One region of the Micromonospora sp. NPDC005686 genome, then DNA from elsewhere that is predicted to be linked to it. Evidence: riboswitches for the same ligand, from Rfam matches in the RefSeq annotation. Region 1 holds a riboswitch; each other region holds the start of a gene.
The links. Region 1 has a riboswitch for cyclic di-AMP ahead of ACFYON_RS17595 (NlpC/P60 family protein). Riboswitches for the same ligand answer to the same signal wherever they lie in the genome.
Positions count from the first base shown of each region.

Region 2: it holds a riboswitch for cyclic di-AMP, as region 1 does, so the genes downstream of both, ACFYON_RS10080 (transglycosylase family protein) here and ACFYON_RS17595 (NlpC/P60 family protein) in region 1, are expected to answer to the same signal.
Region 3: it holds a riboswitch for cyclic di-AMP, as region 1 does, so the genes downstream of both, ACFYON_RS16140 (hypothetical protein) here and ACFYON_RS17595 (NlpC/P60 family protein) in region 1, are expected to answer to the same signal.

Region 1 covers NZ_JBIAIY010000007.1:81,767-85,028, reverse strand. Annotated here, with positions in the region: gene ACFYON_RS17600 (peptidoglycan recognition family protein) at 1-935, opposite strand, end outside; cyclic di-AMP (ydaO/yuaA leader) riboswitch at 1,174-1,312, shown strand; gene ACFYON_RS17595 (NlpC/P60 family protein) at 1,325-2,356, shown strand; gene dcd (dCTP deaminase) at 2,421-2,999, opposite strand; gene ACFYON_RS17585 (pyridoxamine 5'-phosphate oxidase family protein) at 3,078-3,262, shown strand, end outside.
Region 2 covers NZ_JBIAIY010000003.1:635,675-638,936, forward strand. Annotated here, with positions in the region: gene ACFYON_RS10075 (LLM class flavin-dependent oxidoreductase) at 1-1,206, opposite strand, end outside; cyclic di-AMP (ydaO/yuaA leader) riboswitch at 1,372-1,517, shown strand; gene ACFYON_RS10080 (transglycosylase family protein) at 1,516-2,154, shown strand; gene ACFYON_RS10085 (YbaB/EbfC family nucleoid-associated protein) at 2,375-2,824, shown strand; gene ACFYON_RS10090 (M4 family metallopeptidase) at 2,980-3,262, opposite strand, start outside.
Region 3 covers NZ_JBIAIY010000006.1:174,404-177,665, forward strand. Annotated here, with positions in the region: gene ACFYON_RS16130 (STAS domain-containing protein) at 1-109, shown strand, start outside; gene ACFYON_RS16135 (SRPBCC family protein) at 211-663, shown strand; gene ACFYON_RS16140 (hypothetical protein) at 687-1,763, opposite strand; cyclic di-AMP (ydaO/yuaA leader) riboswitch at 1,768-1,898, opposite strand; gene ACFYON_RS16145 (cation diffusion facilitator family transporter) at 2,042-2,956, opposite strand; gene ACFYON_RS16150 (AAA family ATPase) at 3,060-3,262, opposite strand, start outside.

The DNA of each region.
Region 1 (3,262 bases):
CCGAAGTAGCCCTCGGTGTCGTGGATGACGATGTACTCGATCTTCTGCTGCTTCGGCCGGTCGCCCAGGTCGTGGTTGCCGTAGTCGCCCGGGTCGTCGCTGAGCTGCTCGTACGGCGCGGGGATCCACTCGCAGGCCAGCCGGACCGGGCACTCCAGCCCGTCCGGCCGCTCGGCGTTGCGCAGGCCGAGCCGGGCCAGCCGGGAGCGGTCCGGCTTCGCGGCGGTGGCGGCGAGCGTGACCCGCTGGCCGTCGTCGGTGGTCCGGCTGGCGCCCTGGCCGAGCTGGTCGTACACCTCGTCGGCGAAGGCCGCCGCGCCGTCGGTGGTGTCCGCGCCGGAGTACCGGGCCACCGCCCCGTACCAGGCCGCCGGGTCGGTGCCGGCGCCGACCGGCCCGCCCAGGGCCTTCTGGTACGACGCCAGCAGCGCCGCGCCACCGCGGATGTTCGCGGCCGGGTCGGTCCGCAGCGTCCCCGCGTCGAGCCCGGTGAGCGCGGCGGCGGCGTCGAGCGTCTGGAGCGAGGCGGGCGGCAGTGGGGTCTCCCGCTCCGGCGTGGCGGCCGTGGCCGGGTCGAGCTTCAGCGGGCGGGAGTCGTCGCCGCGCGGGTCCTCGTCCTCGTCGACGTGGGCGCTGCCCGGCGTGGCGAGGATGTGCGCGGCGTCGGTCAGGTGCATCGGGCCGTATCCGCCGCTGGTGCTCGGCTGCCCGGTGTGGGTGTCCCAGCGGGACTCCAGGTAGGAGACACCGAGCAGCACGTTCTGCGGGACGCCGTACTCGGCGGCCGCGGCGGCGTATTGTTGTTGCCTGTCGCTCGCGGGCGCGGACGTGTCCGGCGCGGCGTTCACCGGGCCGGTCGTCGCCAGCGCGGTGGCGGTCACCACGGCGGCGGCGAGCAGTATCCGTCTGCCTGACGGCGGGGCGGAGAGGTGCATCGAACCTCCTGGACAGGGATGGGGGTCACTGCGTTTCCACCCTCACTCCGCACACCCGCGATGGTCAATACCTTTCCAGTGGGTAATCAGTCTTGAAAGAAAATTTCGCCTCCGCTCGCGGCGCGCTGCCGCATCGCGTACGGAGTGTCACGCCGCCGGAAGTTGCGGATCGATAACTGTGGTCCCTACTCTGGTGAATCGTCGGCCGCATGTCTCACCGTCCACCCCGGTCGGTGACGGTCCGGCACCGCCGAGTCGCCCACGGGCGAGCCGGGGAACCAGGTACCTGGGGTGAATCCGCAGCGCTGCTGCGGTAGGGCGGCTCCCTTCCCGCCCGAATCCGTCAGCTAACCCGGTAGGCGGAACTGAAGAAGGAGTACGGACGCCCGGTGGCACTCCATGCCCCGCGGCCGTCGTCGAGCCGGTCGGTCGACCGGTTCACGGCTGTGCCGCGTACCCGCTGGTCCCGCTTCACCACCGCACTCGCCGCCCTGGTCGGCACCGCCGTCGTCCTGACCGGCGGCGCCACGGCGGCACACGCCGAACCCTCGGTCGCCGAGATCGAAGCCCAGATCGACCGCGACTGGAACAAGCTCGAACCGGTCATCGAGCAGGTGAACGCCGTACGCGAGCAACTCGCCGCGCGGCGCAAGCAAGCCGACGCGCTCGGCCGGCAGATCGCACCCCTCCAGGCCCGGGTGGACGCCGCGCTCGGCCAGGTCGGCGGGCTCGCCGCCGACGCCTACAAGGGCGACAACCTGTCCACTGTCAACGCGCTGCTCGGCAGCCGCTCGCCCGGTGACCTGGTCAACGGCCTGGAACTGCTCGACCGCTTCGCGCACCGGCAGCACGAGCAGGTGCGCTCCGTCGCGGCGCTGCGCGACGAGCTGGCGGCGAAGAAGAAGCCGCTGGACGAGATGATCGCCGGGCTGGCGCGCACCGAGGCCCAGCTCGCGGCGAAGAAGAAGCAGATCGACGCCGAGATCGCCCGGCTGCAGAAGCTGCGGCTCAAGGTGTACGGCAAGGGTGGTGGCGGCCCGCTGCGCCCGGCGCCCTGCCCGGCCGGTTACCCCGGTGGCGCGGCCGGTGCGGCGGTCAAGTTCGCCTGCGCCCAGATCGGCAAGATCTACGTCTGGGGCGCGGCCGGGCCGGACCACTTCGACTGCTCGGGCCTGACCATGGCGGCCTGGGCCAAGGGCGGTGTGTCGCTGCCGCACAACGCGCGCCAACAGCACGGCGTGACGAAGCGGATCAGCCGGGCCGAGCTGCGTGCCGGTGACCTCGTCTTCTACTACGGCGACCTGCACCACGTGGCGATGTACGTGGGCGACGGCTGGGTGGTGCACGCCTCCCAGTCCGGCAAGCCGATCACGATGAAGCGGGTCGACGACGGCGACATCAACAGCTACGGCCGGGTGTGAGGAAGGGCCCTCTCTTGACGCCTCCGGCAGCGGAGGGGGCCCCTCTCGACAGCCGCGGGCGCCGTCAGCGCGTCGGCCAGGTGCGCCAGCTCTGCCAGGACCGGCTCGGCGTCGGGCCGCGCTGGCCCTGGTAACGCGAGCCGTAGACGGCCGAGCCGTACGGGTGCTCGGCCGGCGAGGAGAGCCGGAAGATGCAGAGCTGGCCGATCTTCATGCCCGGCCAGAGCGTGATCGGCAGGTTCGCCACGTTCGACAGCTCCAGCGTGACGTGGCCGGAGAAGCCCGGGTCGATGAAGCCGGCGGTCGAGTGGGTCAGCAGCCCCAGCCGCCCCAGGCTCGACTTGCCTTCCAGTCGCCCGGCGAGCTGGTCACCCAGCGAGATCACCTCGAGCGTGGAGGCGAGCACGAACTCGCCCGGGTGCAGCACGAACGGCTGCCCCTCCGGCACCTCGACCATCGAGGTCAGGTCGTCCTGCTGCTTCGACGGGTCGATGTGTGTGTAGAGGTGGTTGTTGAAGACCCGGAACAGCCGGTCCAGGCGTACGTCGATGCTCGACGGCTGCACCAGCGTCGGCTCGAAGGGCTCCAGCGCGAGCGTGCCGGCCTTGATCTCGGAGACCAGGTCGCGGTCGGAGAGCAGCATCGGAACACCATAGCGACCGGTATGGGTGACCTGCGTGTCGCACTACATCTTCGTACATGTGTTCGATAGAGTGTCCACATGGCTTCCTGGTCCGAATTCGCCGCCGACGAGCCCTGCCTCGCCGACGAGATCCGCCTCCTGATGCAGCAGTACGGGCCGGGCTTCGGCTACCTCGCCACGGTCCGAGCCGACGGCGGCCCCCGGGTCCACCCGGTCTCCCCCGTGATCACCGCCGACGGGCTCTGGTGCTTCGTCGTCGACTC
Region 2 (3,262 bases), on a different contig from region 1:
CATCTCGTTCAGCGCGGCCCGCGCCCGGCCCGGCGACACCGTGCCCCGCTTGACCTGTTCCAGCAGGTCGCGCACCTGGGCGAGCTCCTGGCGCAGGTGGTCGTGCACGTCGACCAGGTGCTGCCCGGCGGCCTGTCCCCGGGGCGGGTAGGCGTGCCCGGCCGGCGGCGGCGGGGCGCTCGGGCGGGTGGACTCGTCCCAGGGGCGGCGTGCGCTCAGGCGTACCCCCGGGTCCGGGGTGGGGGTGACCCCGAGCGTGCCGGCGCCGCCGCCGGCGGCCTGTTGTCCAGCGGCCGGGCGGGGCTCGGGCGCGGTGCGCTCGGCGGCGACCAGCTCGCGCACCGCGGGCGCGACCTCCTGGCCGAAGATCTGGATCGCGCGCGGCTCGTCGCTGCCGAGGATGAACGTGGTGATGCCGTGCTCCAGCGTGAGCCCGGCCAGTTCCTCCACCCACTGCTCCGGCGGCCCGGCCAGGAGGCCGCCCGACGAGCGGGCGAACGTGCCGGTCACGTTGAGCATGCGGCGGATCGCGGCCGGATCGCGTCCGGCGGCCCGGGCGCCCTCGTCCACCAGGGCGTTCAGGGCGGGCAGCTCGTCGGGGCCCTTCGGCAGGTACGACAGGGACGGCAGCCAGCCGTCCGCGGCGCGGCCGACCAGGCGCAGCATGCGCGGCTTGTACGCGCCGACCCAGATGCCCACCGGGTGCGCGGGCGCCGGGCCGCGCTTGGCGCCGACCACCTGGTAGTGCTCGCCGTCGACGCGGATCATGCCGCGGCGGTCGGTGTCCCAGACCTCGCGGATCACCCGGATCGCCTCGTCGAGGGCATCGACGGCCGCGCCCGGGGACAGGCGTCGCCCGCCCGCCGCCTCGATCGCGTCCCAGAACGCGCCCGCGCCGAGTCCCAGCTCGACCCGGCCGCCGGTGAGCAGGTCCAGGCTGGCGACGCTGCGGGCCAGCACCACCGGCTGGCGCAACGGCAGGTTCAGTACGTTTCCGGCCAGGCGGACGCGTTCGGTGGCGGCAGCCACGTAGGACATCAGCGTCCAGGTGTCCAGGAAGCCCGGCTGGTACGGGTGGTCCTGGAACGTGACCAGGTCCAGCCCCACCTGCTCGCAGAGCCGGGCCAGCGCCACCACCTGGTCCGGCTGCGCGGCGGCGGGGGTGAGGAAACCGCCGAAGGTCAGCTCGTGTCCGTGATCGGTCATCTGTCCCGCCTCCCGTGATCTTGCCCAGCCCTGCCACGGTAGCGCCCGGTAGCCCGGCCGGGTGAAGGGCATCACAAGAAGTGGACGATCGACGCAAAGCGCTCTTAGCGTCGGTTTCGTTCGCAGTAGCGGACACCGCAGGCCGGAAACGCCAAATCCCGCCGTCGGCCGCGGTCACCGAACCTCGTGCGGGAGCGGGGGAACCACACGTTCCACGGTGCATCGTCACCTCGGGGTGAAGCCGCCACCGGCGGCCGGGCTCCTCGGCCCGAACCCGACAGCTCACCTCGTCGGCGTGGAGGAATCCACATGGCAACTGAACACTCAGCCCGAGGCCGCCGTACCGCTCTCGGAGCGGTGATGGCCGGCGCCGCCCTCGGCGCCGCGACCCTGTTCGGCTCGGCCGCTCCGGCCAGCGCGGGCGTCAACTGGGACGCTGTCGCTCGCTGCGAGTCGGGCGGCAACTGGAAGATCAACACCGGTAACGGCTACTACGGCGGGCTCCAGTTCTCCCGCGCCACCTGGAACGGCTACGGCGGCCAGAAGTACGCCGCCCGCGCCGACCTGGCCAGCCGGTCCGAGCAGATCGCCGTCGCGGAGAAGGTGCTGCGCGGGCAGGGCATCGGCGCCTGGCCGGTCTGCGGCAAGAAGGGCGGCTCGGCGAAGAAGGGTTCCGGGTCGGCCACTGCCGACAAGCGGTCAGGCGTGAAGAAGGCCGCGCCGCGGCGTCCCGCCACGAAGAGGGCCGCACCGGAGCGGGCCCTCGTCGCGCCGCGGCCCGGTACCGGCGCCGGGACGTACCTGGTCCGGCCCGGGGACACGCTGTCGGAGATCGCCGTGGCGCAGCGCGTCGACGGCGGCTGGCGTGCCCTGCACGAGCGCAACCGCACGGTGGTCGGTGACGACCCGGGGCTGATCTTCCCCGGTCAGCGGCTGCGCCTGCGCTGAGCGGCTCCGGCGGCGCCCGGCCGGGTCACCCCGGCCGGGCGTTCGCCCGTCCGCGACACGCCGCGTCAACGGGTCTCCGCCCGGGCGCGACACGCCGCACCACGGGCGTCCGGCCTGCTCGCGGCACCGGGAGGCGACCCACGCCGGCAGGCGAGCGCGATTCGTCGGGGCCGGTTGCTAGGGTCACGGTGCTCGGCTAAGACGTGAGGAAAGCGCGGATATGACCAACGACCCGTTCTCGGCGGCCGCGAGCCTCGATGAGCTGCTGACCCGTACCCAGCAGGCGCTCACCTCGATGCGCTCGCGGGCCTCGGCGCATGCCGACGGCGAGGCGGGCGACCTCCTGCGCGCCGAGGGCACGGCCGCCGGCGGCCGGGTCCGCGCCGTCGCCGTCCAGGGTGGCCGGCTGGATTCCGTGACGATCGACCCGGAGCTGGCCGGCGAGCCGCTGGGCGTCCTCTGCGAACACCTCGTCGCCGCCGCCAACGCGGCGCTGTCCGAGCTGGACGCCCAGGTCAGCGCGTCCGCGCGGGCCGACGCCGACGCGCTCGCCGCCCGGCTCGGCAGCATGGGCGACCAGGCCGAGCTGTTCGGCCGCGCGATGCACGAGGCGGCCGCGCGGATCCACCGCGACCGGGGCGCCGCGTCCCAGGGCGCGTGCCCGGCCTGACGCATCGGTGCCGGCCGGACGACGCGCCCGGCCCGGCGCGACGACGCGCCCGGCCCGGCGCGACGAAGCGGCCGGCCCGGCGCGACGACACCCGGCCGGGCGCGACGAGGCGGCCGGCCGTCGGGAGGACGACGACCGGCCGCGCTACGCCACGGTCAGCTCAGGTTGACCGCGGTGTCGTCGACGACGAAGGACGTCTGCAACGAGCTGTCCTCCACGCCGCTGAACGAGATGGTCGCCGTGGTGCCGGCCAGCGACGAGATGTCGAAGGACCGCTGCACGTAGCCGGTGGCCTTGTTCAGGTTGGAGTAGGTGGCCAGCGTGGTGCTGCCCGCCTTGACGGTGAGCTTGTCGTACGCGGTGCTGGTGGTCGACTCCGCGCTGTCGATGTGCAGCCAGAAGCTCAACGTCGCACGGCATCCGGCCGGGATCGTCACC
Region 3 (3,262 bases), on a different contig from region 1:
GAGCCGGTTCGTGCACCGGCAGCTCTGGGTGACCGGCCTGCTCGGCCTCTTCGGCGCGCCTGAGCCGTGGTTCGCCGACGACACCCCCGAGGTGCTGCCCGGCGCCTGAGCGTCGCTCGCACCCCCTGCGGCCAGGGGACCTTCTACCCGTTGCCAGTCCGGCGTCGGTACGGGACGATCGTCGCGACGCACGACGGCGAGGGGGCCCGCTTGCAGAGCAGCGACAGCTTCAGCTACACCGTTCAGGCCCGGTGCAGCCGGGCCGGAGCGGTCGCCCTGCTAGGCGACCTGAGTCGCCAGGGTGAGCTGCATCCGCTGATCGTCCGGGTCCGGAGGCTGCCGGCCCGGCCCGGCGCGCTGTCCAGCTACGCGATCACCGACCGGCTGCAACTCGGCCCGCTGCACTTCCCGGTGACCTACCAGGCGGACGTGTTGATCGCGAGCGAGGACGAGGTGGTCACCGTCGCGCGGCAGCAGCCCGCGACGACCGTACGCAACTACACCCGGCTGTGCGACGAGCCCGACGGCACGGTACGCATCGAGGTGGAGATCACGCTCACCGCGCCGGCGCCGCTCTTCGGGTACGCGTTCCGCCAGGCCCGGGCGGCTCACCTGGGCCTGGCGGCGCGTCTCGGACCGACCCTGGAGGGCCGGCCGGCCTGACCCGGCCGGCCCCTTGCGGGCGCTCAGTACACCGACAGGTGCACGTGGTTGGTGTGGTCGCTGGACGGGTCGCCGTTGCCGCCGCTGTACGACTTCCACCCGCTGCTGGGCAGCCAGATCTGCTTGAACCAGATCACGTAGAGCACGGCGAGCGGGTCGGCGTTGCGCACGAAGTACGCGGCCAGGTTGTTGCCGTACGTCCGGTCGCCGCCGGAGGCCACGCCGCCGAAGCCGTTCTTCTGCGCGGCGAAGTCGCAGGCCCGCCCCTTCGGGTGCTCGCCCGAGCCGCTGGGCCGGTGGCACGAGACGTACCTGGTGAACCCGGCCGCCTTCGCCTGTTGCAGCGCGTGCAGCGTGCGCGGGGTGATGCAGCCGTCGGCCGGGGTGGGGTCGTTGACGCTGCACGACTCCGACGGCCAGGAGCCGTCCGAGTTGCGCGGCGCCGGCTTCGCGTTCTTGTTGGAGGTGCCCTGGACGCTGCCACCGCCGCTGCTGCTGCTGCGCGAGGCGCGGTCGTTGGCCACCTCCAGGGCGCGCTCGGCCTGCTCCTTGCGCTTGGCCATCACCGTCACCTGCTTGCGCTGCTCGCGGATCTCGCCGTCGAGCTGGGCGCGGGTGCGGGTGGCCTCGTCCCGGGTGGTGATCAGGTCGCGCAGCGTACGGTCCTCGTGCGCGGCGACCTGCTCCAGCGCGGCGGCCCGGTCCATGAGGCCCTCCGGGCTGCTGCTGCCGAGCAGCGCCCCGGCGGTGCCCAGGCGGCCGTTGCGGTACGCCACCACGGCGATCTCGCCGACCTTCGCGTCGCGTACGGCCAGCTCGGCGCCGACCGTCTTGAGCTGTTCGTTCAGTTGCTTCTGGCGCTTCTCCGACCGGTTCAGCGCGGCTTTCGCCTCCAGCCAGCCCTTGCTGGCGGCGTCGAGCTGGGCACGCAGTTCGGGCGTGCCGCCCTCGTCGTCGCCGGGCGCGGCGGCGAGCAGGCCGGTCGCCGGCGCCGCCGAGGCGGGGGAGACCGGAACGGTCGCGACGCCGAGGGTCAGCGTCGCGACGAGCAGGGCCGCCAACCGGGCGGCCGTCCGTCGTACAGGTGCCACGTCGGGCATTCACACGTCCTTCCGTCAACGCCGACCGGGTTAGCTGACGGGTTCGGGACGGAAGATCCCTACCGCTGACGCGGATGCACCCCACGTACGTGGTTCCCCGGCTCGTCCCTGCGGACGATTAGGCGACGGCCGCCCCACCGGGGCCGGTGGCGCCCGCGGGTGCGGCCGCGACCGAGACTACCGGCGCTGCCCGGGTACGGCTCCGTGGAGCAATACCACTAGGCGGGGCAAAACCGGCATAAGACTACAACAGCCACAGTGATTTAAGTCTGCCCTAATCACCACTCGGTCTTGCCGCACACTCCGGCCGACGCTCCGGGTTCGACCTGCAACGTGGCGTGATCGATGGAGAAGTCCTCGTGCAGGGCGGCCCGCGCGGCGGCCAGCACTGCGCCCGGGTCCACGCCCGGGTCGGTGGTCAGGTGCGCCGAGGCCACCTCCATGCCCGAGGTGAGCGTCCAGACGTGCAGGTCGTGCACCTCGGCCACGCCGGGCACCGCGGCCAGCCGGTCGTGCACGGCGGTCACCTGGAGGTGCTCCGGCGCGGCCTGCACCAGGATGCGCAGCGCGGCGCGGCCGAGCCGCCAGGTGCGCGGCAGGATGAACAGGCCGATCCCGACGGCGACCAGCGGGTCGGCCCACCACCAGTCGGTCACGGCGATGACCAGCGCGGCGGCGATCACGCCGAGCGAGCCGAGTAGATCGCCGAGCACCTCCAGGTAGGCCCCGCGCAGGTTGATGCTCTCCTTCGCCCCGGCGCGCAGCAGCGCGAACGCGACGATGTTGGCGAGCAGGCCGAGCACCGCCACCACGAGCATCGGACCGGCCAGCACCTCGGGCGGCTCGTCGAACCGGCGTACCGCCTCGACCAGGACGTAGAGCGCGACGGCGCCGAGCAGCACGGCGTTGGCCAGGGCGGCGAGCACCTCCAGCCGGTAGAGCCCGAACGTGCGCTGCGGGTCGGTGCCGGCGCGGCGGGCAGCGGTGATCGCGGCCAGGGCCATGCCGATGCCGAGGACGTCGGTGAACATGTGTCCGGCGTCGGAGAGCAGGGCGAGCGAGCCGGTGGTGAAGGCGGCCACCGTCTCGACCACCATCAGGACGGCGAGCAGCGCGAAGGCGGCCCAGAGGCGGCCCCGGTGGCGGTGTGCCGCGTTGGCCACCGCGCCGCTGTGGTCATGACCTGCGCCCACGCCAACACCCTCCCTGCCCCGTACCGGCCAGGCTCAATGTATGTTCACATCGCTATGTATGCAACTAAACAATGGGTGGCGGCGGGGCCACGGACGGGTGTCCTCAGAGCGGGTCGAGCGTGGTGAGGCGCTGGGTCGCCCGGGACAAGGCCACGTAGAGCGTGCGTACGCCCGAACCGGGGTCGGCCCGGATCTCACTCGGCGCCACCAGCACCACGCCGTCGTACTCCATGCCCTTCGCCTGCAGGCTGGTGACCACCTGGAGCCGGCCCGCGCCGAGCGCGCCCAGCCAGCCGGCCACCTCCT